One region of the Bacillus sp. OTU530 genome, then DNA from elsewhere that is predicted to be linked to it. Evidence: a T-box and tRNA genes for the amino acid it is inferred to sense, from the RefSeq annotation. Region 1 holds a T-box; the other holds one or more tRNA genes.
The links. A T-box is a leader RNA that pairs with one kind of tRNA and senses whether it is charged. The one in region 1 lies ahead of tyrS (tyrosine--tRNA ligase), so its partner is inferred to be a tRNA-Tyr.
Positions count from the first base shown of each region.

Region 2: it encodes a tRNA-Tyr, which carries the amino acid that the T-box ahead of tyrS (tyrosine--tRNA ligase) is inferred to sense. The anticodon was not compared.

Region 1 covers NZ_JASATP010000006.1:186,757-193,256, forward strand. Annotated here, with positions in the region: gene rpsD (30S ribosomal protein S4) at 281-883, shown strand; gene AAHB12_RS06705 (LrgB family protein) at 985-1,671, opposite strand; gene AAHB12_RS06710 (CidA/LrgA family protein) at 1,646-2,038, opposite strand; gene AAHB12_RS06715 (mechanosensitive ion channel family protein) at 2,234-2,956, opposite strand; gene tyrS (tyrosine--tRNA ligase) at 3,022-4,278, opposite strand; T-box leader at 4,425-4,651, opposite strand; gene acsA (acetate--CoA ligase) at 4,904-6,500, opposite strand, start outside.
Region 2 covers NZ_JASATP010000055.1:23,495-29,994, reverse strand. Annotated here, with positions in the region: gene AAHB12_RS26295 (TatD family hydrolase) at 1-169, shown strand, start outside; gene AAHB12_RS26290 (MFS transporter) at 417-1,610, shown strand; gene AAHB12_RS26285 (metallophosphoesterase) at 2,438-3,298, opposite strand; gene AAHB12_RS26280 (class I SAM-dependent methyltransferase) at 3,572-4,150, shown strand; tRNA gene AAHB12_RS26275 (tRNA-Cys) at 4,523-4,593, opposite strand; tRNA gene AAHB12_RS26270 (tRNA-His) at 4,625-4,697, opposite strand; tRNA gene AAHB12_RS26265 (tRNA-Leu) at 4,731-4,814, opposite strand; tRNA gene AAHB12_RS26260 (tRNA-Tyr) at 4,878-4,962, opposite strand; RNA gene ffs (signal recognition particle sRNA large type) at 4,987-5,252, opposite strand; RNA gene ssrS (6S RNA) at 5,290-5,467, opposite strand; gene AAHB12_RS26245 (DUF1697 domain-containing protein) at 5,784-6,317, opposite strand; gene AAHB12_RS26240 (VOC family protein) at 6,423-6,500, opposite strand, start outside.

The DNA of each region.
Region 1 (6,500 bases):
CTGCGTCGAATTCACTTCTAGCTGGAAATTTATACTTTCTTACAGTGCAAGGAAACTGCCTTGACTCTATTTACAGAAAAGGATATAATAGCGTTTGTGTAAAATAAAAAGGCAGCCTTTGAGAATATATTTATGTTTGTATTTTATTCCTCCGAGGAGGTGTATCGTGTAACTCCCTGCTGCTGGAGCGATGGTACATGAAAATAAAATGCGCATAAACGGAAGTCTCACGTCTGTTTTTATTTTACGTAAAATAAAAACATTGAAGGAGGAGCTATTTATGGCTCGTTATACAGGTCCATCTTGGAAACTTTCTCGTCGTCTTGGAATCTCTCTAAGCGGCACAGGTAAAGAATTAGAAAAACGCCCTTACGCACCAGGTCCACACGGCCCAGGTCAACGTAAAAAATTGTCTGAATACGGTTTACAATTACAAGAGAAGCAAAAACTTCGCCATATGTACGGCGTAAATGAGCGTCAATTCCGCCGCACATTTGATATCGCTGGCAAACAGTCCGGTAAACACGGTGAAAACTTCATGATTCTTCTTGAATCCCGTTTAGACAACCTAGTTTACCGTATGGGTCTTGCTCGCACTCGTCGTGCAGCTCGCCAATTAGTAAACCATGGTCACATTACTGTTGACGGCGCTCGCGTAGACATCCCGTCTTTCCGCGTAAAGACTGGCCAAACAATCGGCGTACGTGAAAAATCTCTTAACCTAACTGTTGTTAAGGAAGCTCTAGAAGTAAACAACTTCGTTCCTGAATACCTAACTTTCGATGCTGATAAGTTAGAAGCTACATTCACTCGCTTACCAGAGCGTTCTGAATTACCAGCTGAAATCAACGAAGCATTAATCGTAGAGTTCTACTCTCGTTAATAATAAAAATACCGACACCTGCGTGTCGGTATTTTTATTTTGGCTTTATGTTTAGCCTTAACAACAAATCAGCAACGGAAATTAAATACCCTTATCTACATTTAGTATAGAAATGGAACAAGAAGCGGTGCAACAATAGAGGTGAAAATGGCAGCAATCCCCATCGCAACGCCCGCTATTGCTCCTTGCAACTCTCCTTCAGTCGCTGCACCGGCTGTACCTTGTCCATGTGAAATCGTCCCTAAAGACAGACCTCTTGATAATGGATGGGAAATTCCCGTCTTGTTCATGAGCCATGGTCCAATCATTGTGCCTGAAATTCCTGTACCAACAACAAATGCAGCCGTTAAAGCAGGATCACCGCCAATAATTTTTGCTGCTTCGATTGCAACTGGAACAGTTACAGATTTTACACTAATGGAGGCAAGGATTGTTTTGGATAAATGGAACAGTTTGGCTATCAACACAGCCGATAGTATTGTGGCAAAAGATCCAACAACTAGTCCTATCCCGGCAGGAGCCAGGTTTTTCAAAATTATATTTTTGTTTTTATAAAGAGGAACCGCTAAAGCAACTGTCGCGGGACCAAGTAAAAAGGTCATAATGTCTTTAGCAGGCTCATATTCAGCATATGTCACATTACTAAGAAGCAGTATGGTTATAATAATCGTTGTACTGAAGAAAACGGGTGTGGTAAATGGAGATGGATATCTCCTTGCGGCTTGGCGTGAAATAAGATACGCTCCAACAGTAAGGGTGATACTACATAGCGTTACGATGGTGTTCACCAACACTCTCCCCCTTTTTTGACGCCAGCTTTTGAGATGTGAATCCTGTAATAAGCATCCCAATGGCAGCGCTTCCTATTATAGCTGTAATAAAGGCAACACCGTTTTGCAAGAAAAGGTCTCCGAAATTCATAAGGCCAACCGCAATTGGGATGAAAAAAAAGGCAAGATGCTTAATCAATAGCCCGGAGGCCTGCTCAATCCAACGTAACGGAATGGTTTTAGTTGCCAGCAAAGCAAAAAGAAGCAGCATTCCCATGACATTCCCTGGAAGAGGAAGCTGAAGGGTTTCTACAATCCAATAACCCGCTTCATTGAGGAGCCATAAGCCGAGAAGTTGGAGAATGAGAAAGACAAAATTTTTCATATTCGCAGCTCCTAGTCTAGTAAAATTTTATAAGGTTAATAATAAACCTTATTTTATATTGTTTCAATCTCTTCCTACTCGTAAGGGAAGACTTTCTTTATATTTCTTCATAATCTGAGAACAAGCCGATGCAGTTGCATCGGCTTGTTCTAGATTAGGATCCCCCGCCTTGCTTAGCTAGAGATTCTCCTTCCTTCATTGCGGTTCCCCTTGCTTTTCCACCGCATCACTCCCTTTTGGGGATGATTCTGCCCCCTTCTCTAATGATTCTAGAGGCTTAATAGGCGCCTGAACTGCCGCAGACTGTGAGGGAGATGGTGTTGGAGTTGTCGGCGTTGCTGAAGCTTCACTATTCTTCTCTAGCTCCCTTCCGCCCAATGTATAATTTGCAACCTTTGTAATTGCGCTATTTGGAAAGAAATAAATCTCACCGTCCAACGCCTTCAGCTTTGTCGTGCGTAGCCCAACCTCTTCCACTGTTCCACCCACGTCATTAATTTTAACCTGATCTCCAACAGAAAATTGATCCTCGAAAATAATTAAGAAACCCGTTACAATGTCCTTCACTAAGTTTTGTGCACCAAAGCCAATCGCAAGCCCAGCAATACTAACACCTGCCAACAATGCAGTGATATCAACGCCAAGAGCTTTGATTGCAGTAATAATCGCAATAAAATACGTAGCATAAGTAAGGATATTTTGGCAAAGCTTAACAAGCGTCGCTTCCCGCCGCTCACTTTGACGCAATGGTCCTTTTAAACGAATCTTAAACATTTTCTCTACAGTCATGTTGGCAAAATATAAGAAAATGCGGGCTGCAACAAAAATAAAGATAATCTCCACAATCGCTCCGCCAAATGCTACGAGCTTATCTGGATTGAATACGTACTTCTGAAACCAATGCTGTATGTTTACCACTCTACTCTCTCCCCCTCTAATAAATAAAATAAAAGGCGTAAGAAAATCTTACGCCTTTATTATTGTTAGTACTTAATCAAGAAATATTTCTTTTTACCACGGCGAATGATTGTAAACTGTCCTTCGATTCGGTCTGCAGCCGTAATAATACGGTTTACATCCTGTTCACGCACTCCATTTACTGATACAGCGCCGTTCGATACGTCTTCACGTGCCTGGCGCTTGGAGGAAACAATTTTACTTGCAACAAGCAAATCAACTAAAGAAATCTCTTCCCCTGTATGCTCATAAGATGGAACATCCTTAAAGCCCTGCTGAATTTCCTCTGCTGTAAGTTCTGCTACAGAGCCACTGAAGAGTGCCGCTGAAATTTTGATTGCTTGCTCTAATGCTGCTTCACCGTGCACAAGCTTCGTCATCTCTGCTCCTAATGCTTTTTGTGCCGCACGTTGCTCTGGCGCTTCTTGCATTTGCTTTTCTAACTCGTTAATTTCTTCATGGGACAGAAATGTGAAGTATTTTAAATATTTTACAACATCACGGTCATCCGTATTAATCCAGAATTGGTAAAATTCATATGGCGTCGTTTTTTCTGGATCAAGCCAAATCGCTCCGCCTTCAGTTTTACCGAATTTTGTACCGTCTGATTTTGTTACAAGCGGCACTGTTAAACCAAATACCTTCGCATCTTCCTCTGATTTACGAATTAATTCCATGCCGGCTGTAATATTGCCCCATTGATCACTGCCGCCAACTTGCAGTCTGCAGCCATGTGTTTGATATAAATTTAAAAAGTCATAAGATTGTAAAATCATGTAGCTAAACTCTGTAAAGGAAATACCTGTTTCTAAACGAGCAGAGACAGACTCCTTCGCAAGCATATAGTTTAATCCAAAGTTTTTTCCGATATCACGCAGGAACGTAATAACATCAAGCTTTCCAATCCAATCATAGTTATTGGCAACAGTTGCTGGATTCTCTTCTTTTTCAAAATCTAAGAAACGGGATAGCTGCTCCTTAATACGCTGACTGAACATTGCTACTGTTTCTTTTTCATTAAGCTGACGCTCTGCCTTCTTTCCACTCGGGTCACCAATTAAACCCGTGCCGCCGCCGACAAGCGCAATTGGCTGATGTCCAGCCTGCTGAAAGCGGCGTAAAATAAGAATAGGCAGCATATGACCAATATGCAGACTATCTGCTGTCGGGTCAAAACCGCAATACAGCTTTACCACTTCTTTGTTTAATAACTCACGCAGTCCTTCCGCATCTGTCTGTTGGTTAATCAATCCTCGAAACTCTAAGTCCTGTAAAATATCCATTGTCTTCTCTCCTCCATTCAAATAAAGAAAACTTGGCGATCGCCTAGTTGTGCTTATACTTTCTCCTTAAAAACTCCTACTACATAGCCTCTTAGCCGGAAATTTATAATTCTTTAAAGTATAAAAAAAATCGCCCCTTCTTAAAAAGAAGGGACGATTGAATATATAATCGCGGTACCACCCTAGTTGTGACATATTGTCACCGCTCCATTTTGATAACGGCTCGTGCCGTCCTTCCCCTCTTGCGTAATAATTCAATCGAAGAAGAATGCTCCAGGGTGTAATTCGTAATCATTTATGTGCTGATTCACACCGACCATCAGCTCTCTGTGACAGGGAAATGATTGCTACTAAATCCTTTCAACGCGCAAATATTCATGATTTACTATCTTTATACCATTGATAGCGGTATCATGTCAAATACAGCTTTCTACAGTATAAAGAAAACTTGCCGATTGGCGAGCCCTGTTCTTGGGCAAAGACAGAGGCGTAGTTGCCCTTATATTGTATTCCTAAAATTTCTTGCTGCGTCAAATGGCCTCCCGGCTAGAAATTTATACTTTCTTAAAGTGCAAGAAAAACCAAGCCGAACAGGACGCTCAGACTTGGTTTATTTACAATAGTATTAATCTTCTAAAGTAGAGAGGTCACCTGTTGGCAAATTTAACTCCCAGGCCTTCAAGACACGGCGCATAATTTTACCGCTGCGCGTCTTCGGCAGCTTATCACGGAATTCAATTTGACGTGGAGCCGCGTGGGCAGCCAGGCCTTTCTTTACGAACAAACGAATGTCCTCAATGAGCTCCTCGGAAGGCTTGTAGCCTGCGCGAAGCGCGATAAACGCCTTAATAATTTCGCCGCGAACTGGGTCAGGGATACCGATCACACCAGCTTCAGCAACAGCCGGATGCTCAACAAGCTTGCTTTCGACTTCAAACGGGCCTACACGTTCTCCCGCTGTCATAATCACATCGTCAATACGACCTTGAAACCAAAAATAGCCATCTTTATCCATATAAGCAGAATCACCCGATACATACCAATCGCCTGGCATGAAATAGGATTCATATTTCGCCGGGTTGTTCCAGACAGACCGCATCATAGACGGCCAGCCGCTCTTAATTGCGAGATTCCCCATTGTATACGGCGGAACCTCTTTGCCTTCATTATCAACAATAGCAGCTTGTACACCTGGTATCGGCTTACCCATGGAGCCTGGACGGATTTCCATACACGGATAGTTACAAATTAGTTGCGCACCCGTTTCTGTCATCCACCACGTATCATGAATCCGAAGATTAAATACCTTAACGCCCCAACGTACAACCTCGGGATTTAAAGGCTCACCTACACTTAAAATATGACGAAGAGAGGATAAATCATATTTTTTAATCACATCCTCGCCGGCACCCATTAACATCCGGAATGCGGTCGGTGCGCTGTACCATACGGTTACACCGTATTCCTGCAGCGTTTCATACCATGTGTCAGGGCTGAAACGCCCGCCTAAAATAACATTGGATGTTCCTGTTAGCCAAGGGCCAAAAATACCGTAGGATGTTCCGGTTACCCAGCCTGGGTCAGCAGTACACCAGTATACATCATCTTCTTTTAAATCAAGAACCCATTTTGCTGTTTGATAATGTTGAATCATTGCATTTTGTACGTGCAGAACACCCTTTGGCTTTCCAGTAGATCCAGATGTATAATGAAGAATTAAACCATCCTCACGGCTGAGCCATGTGATGTCGAGCTTTTTAGAAGCCTGTTCGAATAGTGGGTTGAACGCGATAATTTTACCGCCTTCTTCTATGTTGTCACCTATCACAAATACTGTTTTTAACGCAGGAAGATCATTGAGCGGAACGCGTGAAAGAAGCTCTGGTGTTGTAACAAGTACCTTTGCTTCACTGTCCTCTAAACGATCGCGCACGGCTACCTCCATAAAGGCTTCAAATAACGGTCCAACAATTGCACCGAGCTTCATCGCGCCGAGCACTGTAAAATACAATTCCGGAGAGCGGGGCATAAAGATAAAAACACGGTCACCTTTTTCGATCTCACCGTAAGTTTTTAACACGTTCCCAGCCTTGTTGGATTGCTCCATCATTTCCTTAAATGTGTATTTTTCCTTACGATTTGCATCTTGATAGTAAAGGGCAATCTTATTTTTTCGGTGGGATGCAGCATGTTTATCAATTGCTTCATACGCCATATTTACT
Region 2 (6,500 bases), on a different contig from region 1:
CAAAGCTACTTCTCCCATTTTTATCGAGGATGTTATAAAAAAAATAGCGGAAATAAAAGGAAAAGATATTATGGCTGTTCAAAAGCAATGTAAACAAAACATGCTAGCCTTGTTTGAGCCTTCTGCACTTAACGCTGCCGGAAGCGAGGAGAATGAACGAACAATTTAGAAAATGCATGCCGTATAGACAAGTTCTGTATGGCTATTTTTTGTGTAATACCTTTATAGAATGGCAGCTGGCACACAAGGTATGATTTGAATAGAAATGTATATCTTAAGGAAGCCTCTTTTATACAAAGGCAGAAATTATATATTTCATAAAGTTAAGCATTTAAAAGGAATCTTCTCAATTCCTTTGTTATAATGAACAACAGATTTATTGCCTTTTAGATATGGAAAAGAATGGAGATGTGAAAATGGAATCACGGAATCAAAAGATCTTGCTTGGCTTATCCATTGCTGCCTTTTTAGGCCCATTCACGCAAACAATTTATACACCAAGCTTGCCGGAAGTCGGTCATTTTTATGCGGCGAACCAATTTATGGTCAATCTTACAATTTCCCTCTATACGTTTATTCTGGCCGCTAATCAATTTTTTGTCGGGCCTCTAACAGATACACGCGGACGAAAAGCCACGCTGCTGCCCGGTCTGCTTATTTTTATGACCGGCTCACTTATTTGCTTTCTGTCATCGAACTACTACTTATTCCTCTTCGGAAGAGCTATACAGGCGTTCGGCATCACAACTGGCTCAGTCGTAGCGGCAGCTGTCATCGGCGATATCTATACACCCAATGAACGCGGTAAAGCGATGAGCATCTATCAAACGATGGTCTTCCTAGGTCCAGTGCTTGGTCCCGTCATCGGCAGCTTTATTTCCGCCTATGCAGATTGGCATACAGCCTTTGCCCTTTTAGCAGCAGCTGCCTTATTTGCTTATTTATACAACCGTTCTATATTGCCTGAAACATTGCCGCCGGATGCAGTGAGCAAAAAAATTACAGTACAAACCTTTTTTAATATTATCTCAAATAGAGCCGCTTCTGCAGTCATGCTGCTTGCCTTTGTGCAATTTTACGGCTATTACATTTTTCTCGTATTCTTACCTACTCTATTAGATGAATTATTTCACGTTTCACTCGCAGTAAAAGGTCTCTTCTTTATGCCGCTTACCGCGGGTATTGTACTTGGCACAATGCTTGGCGGACGCCTGCAGACACGTTTGACGCACGCGTCTATTTTGGTTCTCTCTTCTTATGGAATCGGACTTGTCGTTGCCCTCTTCTGGGGATTCCTGCATTGGAAGCTTCTGACGATCCCTGCACTTATCATATTCTTGCTCGGCTACGGCATTTTGCTCGGCACAAGCTTGCCATCACAATCGACTTCGCTTGTAAATTTGTTCCTAAATGAAAAAGGAACAGCAATGGGCGTCTATAACTTTGTCCGCTTCACCGGCGCCGCCATCGGTCCGCTCTTCGGTACAACCTTGTACCACCTTGGCGGAGACGATGCATTATATATTACACTATTTGCGTTCCTGCTCGGATCTGCTTTTGTGATTCAGCGTACCATGCGGCAAACAATCGCATTGCAAAAGGGAGCTTAGGCAAGAATCTGGCTTTCGGTAAAGCTAATTATTTCGTCCGTTACACAAGGAGTTTTTTATCTTTTGCACCGGAACTAGACTATACTCAAAAATGAATTTAAAAAATGAGAGGGCTGTCCCAAGGATTGTAATATGCAACCTTGAAACAGCCCTCTGCTTATATAATTTATCCGATAAAAACTTCGATAGAAAACAGTATCTCAGTTACTAAACCATCATTTACAAGCGGGGAAGCTACCATACTACAAGAGGCAGCTATTGTGCCATTACTCACAAAGACAGCAGACAAAATTGTTCAATTTGAGCTATTCCTACTATCAAATCAAACATTTCCTTTTCGCTTCTCATTGCTATTCACCTCGGAAAATGTAAATATGTTTATCTGTTTGTTGCTGTCTGTATCAATATGATTCATTCTGTATAAACAGTGGTATTCCTTTGTCATTTCAGAAAATTAACAAATAATAAAAAAACGTTTCTTACAATATGTAAGAAACGTTAATTTTCTCGCATTAGCAAGCGATGCCATAATACCGCCGGTTGGGGTCGAACCGCACACACAATTTTGAGTCATACGCATCTGCCAATTTCGCTACAGCAGTACTATTGATGGGATTCGCCCCCACGACCGACAGTTAACAGCTAATAGCTCTACCACTGAGCTACTGCGGAATATGATTAGTTTTTAAAAAAACAAGGTGACTGTTGAACAAGTCTAACAAGTTCCAGCAGAGTCATAAAAAAACGTATATTAATAGGGATTGGCTGTTTAAGACGGATTTTCAACAACGTTTTTGATATTAATCAAATGATTATAGAATTTGACGTTAAACAGCCGTCTGAATTTCTTCCTCGCAAACTTTGTTTAAAGAAAGCTGATGAATTGTTATTTCCGGTCGACTACCAACTCTGATATTTATCGATGTTTGTCCCAATCCTTCACTTATATAAAAAGGTTTATCCTCAAAGTAATGCAGCCCTTTAATCATATTCATCTTCATCATAGTCCTTCCCAGCTTTATTAGATGATACGGCTTAGGCCAGTGTATTTGTCCGCCATGAAAATGACCTGAAAGCAGATAATCGAAGTGCCACCCCTTCATGTTGAGAACAATATTAGGATCATGAGTTAAAACTAAACGGTATCCTTCCTTTAAACCTGAGTATGATGTTTGCAGGTTGCTTCTTTTTGAATGTAAATCGTCTATACCAATAATATGAATAAGCTTTCCTTCGACAACAATTGAATCATTTTCATTTTGAAGAGTTTTACACCCATATTGTTCCAATGTATTTCTTAATACTTCAAAATCCTTTTGTTTTAATCTGTAATCATGGTTTCCAAATACAGCATAAATGCCATAACACGGATTTAACCTTTTAAAAACTTTTAAATAAGGAATCAGCTTTGGAATACTGCGTTTTTTATCAAGAAAATCCCCCGTTAAAGCAATTATATCAATTTTCTCTCCTGCTAGCTTGTTGTAAAGATGTTCAGGAGAAATAGAAATATTTTCTAAATGCATATCTGAGATCTGTAAAACATTTAAATGAGATCCTTGAAGCTGATTAGAATTTATATTAGATAAATTGACTCTATTTAAAGCAACTCTATGAGTATTTTTGTATGCTCTATAGAAAAGGAGCACAGTACCTAAAAACAAAAGAATCAAAATAAATAATTTCATTGTTCCCCTCCTCACATCGTATTATTATATAAAACCTGAGAAGAAATTATTAGCGGGAATTAATGGAGGAAAAGAAAAAAGGTAACTATTATACAAATTTACTGAAAATGACAAAAAGGGGCATTGTTTACTTCATCTAGGTTAATTACTACCATAATTTAATTAACTTTGATGTAAATTCAAAAGCATAAAAAGGCTGCTTCTTTCTTAACCTAAAACTGTTCTTCCAAGAGAAAGGAAATCATTAATTTAATAAGGAGCAGGTGCGTTACATTGCAATTATCACCAAGAATTTATCACTTATTGGTTCGACCTAAATGGCTTACAAAGTTATATATTCAAAATCATATTAAGCAACATTTTAATTTATCGGATAAAAAAGTGTTGGATTTTGGAGCAGGTACCGGGGCAAATTGCACCCTATGCACACCTGATCATTATTTTGGTATTGATTCGGATTCATACAGGGTTGAACTTGCGAAACGTTTGTATAACCAGTACCGATTTGAAACTTTAACAGGAAGTGAACTTCCTTCAGAAAACAATAGTTTTGATTTTATTTTGATCATTGCTGTACTGCACCATATCCCTCCAGAAATGGTTCGTGGTTATGTAAAAGAGTTTAAACGGGTCTTAAAACCAGATGGTAAAATAGTTATTATGGAACCTTGTTTGTTCGAAAAGTCTTCAATCAGTAATTGGTTCATGAGGTCGAATGACAAAGGTGAATACATTTTGAGAGAAGAAGAGTATCTAAATTACTTTACGATGGAAAATTTCCAATGCCAGGTTCTAAAAAGATTTAAAAAATGTTTCTTTTATAATGAACTGTATTTTTCAGCTTCCTTGTGATTACTTAGAATAAAGTTATTAGACTTTTGATTTGGACATTTATAAAGGCATGTTCCGCATTGTAACATCAGGATTATTAAGGAAAAATCTCTAAACAAGGAGTGCCTAGTCTTTTGATTGTCTAATCCCCAGTTTCTTTATTATGTACATAATAACGCTTTTTTATAGTGTTTTAAGATCTTCTCAAATTTTAAGTATCGGTTCCTGTGAATGATTTCCCCTTTAGCCTTCAAAAAATAAAGAAAACTCGCCGATTGGCGAGCCGTTAAGCAAGGACATAGACGTAGTTGCACTTATACTGTATTCTTAAAATTTCCGACTGCGTCAAATTGGCTTCTGGCTGGAAACTTATACTTTCCTACAGTGCAAAAAAGGCAGCAACCGGATTTGAACCGGTGATAAAGGTTTTGCAGACCTCTGCCTTACCACTTGGCTATGCCGCCATTATATGCAAGTAATGTTATCATAAGCAAGGGCGATTGATGGGAATCGAACCCACGAGTGTCGGAGCCACAATCCGATGCGTTAACCACTTCGCCACAACCGCCATAAACATAACGTTTCAGGTTTCCATTATAAATGGTGCGGGTGAAGGGACTCGAACCCCCACGCCAAAGGCGCCAGATCCTAAGTCTGGTGCGTCTGCCAATTCCGCCACACCCGCAGCAAATGCAAATTTCACAATTACCTACATGCTTCATGCACTTCATCAGCACATAATATACTATGGTGGAGGGGGACGGATTCGAACCGCCGAACCCTGAGGGAGCGGATTTACAGTCCGCCGCGTTTAGCCACTTCGCTACCCCTCCATACAAGATAAAAATAAATAAACACCGTGAACCCTTCATTGATATGACGACATAAGCGGTACTCATACAGCCAGCTCGTTCGTAGCTACCCTGCGACACACAGAAGCTTCCACTTATGGCTGCTCCGTTCCCGGCCTGACCAAGTTCATGGATTTCTGTTGCGAGGACTCCGAAGGTCATCACCGCTTATATAAGGCAAGCCTTACATCCATCATACCGCTGAAGGGGATTCAGCCTCGCTAGAGCGGATTGCGAGCTACAGGGCACCGCTGCCTCCCCACCTATCACGGTATGTATATTTTACTTCATTGCTATGTCGTTTAAAAACATATTCCCGCATATGCCGTTTTCCACTTTGCTTTGGAACCCGCTCTCGCAGGTGGGTTTCCGCAGATTGATTTCCTGCGATCCTGACAAGCAGGCATGACATCCATCAACAGTGTAGGAATCCCGTTTTAATCGTACGGTTCAAAACAAAATGGTATCACAAACATGGCAGGATTATATATGCGAACAAAAGAACTTGAATCACAACTTTGTGATTTACAAGGCATTTCGTTTACTGCTAAGTCAGTATACAACAAATATCTATTTTTTTAAATATCACATTATAATGTATTTGTTACCAACTTTACCAGCATACCTAAAACAGCCATCATTCTCAATGATCTTTCTCATTCCAATTATCAAACGTGGTATGTGAGTTGTTATACGAAACAAAAAAGACAGCACACAGAACCGTCATATACTTGCTTCCAAATACACCATATGTCATCTACCTATCTCAGTAGGTTTTCAAATGTTCCTCGAAGGCTTAATAATCAATTTCTGATCATGTTTAGAATTTTATTTACTGTTTTCCAGTTACGAGTTGTAGCCAACACATCCAATTTACTTTCCAGAAAATGATTAGAAAATTTCGTTTTCCCGTAGCCTTTACCACACAGCAAAAAAACTTCACGATGGGTAACACAAAAATCATCAACATCATTTTTGTACGACATGAGTCTATCTGCCGCTTCAACAGTTGGTTCCCTATATAAAAACGTCACGTACTGTTTTTCAACATCCTCGCTTGCACTAAAAGGATTCTGCTTGATAATCTCTTCCAGTTCATCAGCTGTTCGAATGATGGAAGTGACTTTGTAGCCAAGAACATTCTCCAATTCGGTTTCAATTTTATAAAGAATATCAGCGCTCTCCTCTGTTGAATCAAAAATGACATTTCCACTTTGAATATACGTTTTCACATTTTGAAAGTAGAGAGACTTAAATATATCTTTCAGTTTCTCCATCTTAATTATTTTCTTTCCTCCGACATTAATTCCGCGTAAAAAGGCAATGTAAATTGTCATGGTTAACCTCTCTTTGCTAAAAAATACTGCTCAAAACTTCCCAATCAGAAAGAACTCATGTATAGAAAAAGCGACGCTGTACGCCGCTTTTCCTTTCATATATGCTTACGCTTTTGTATAATTGAGATCCCAAATCACATCAAAGCGGTCTTTAACTTTAGCATATTTTGCTCCCCAGAACGT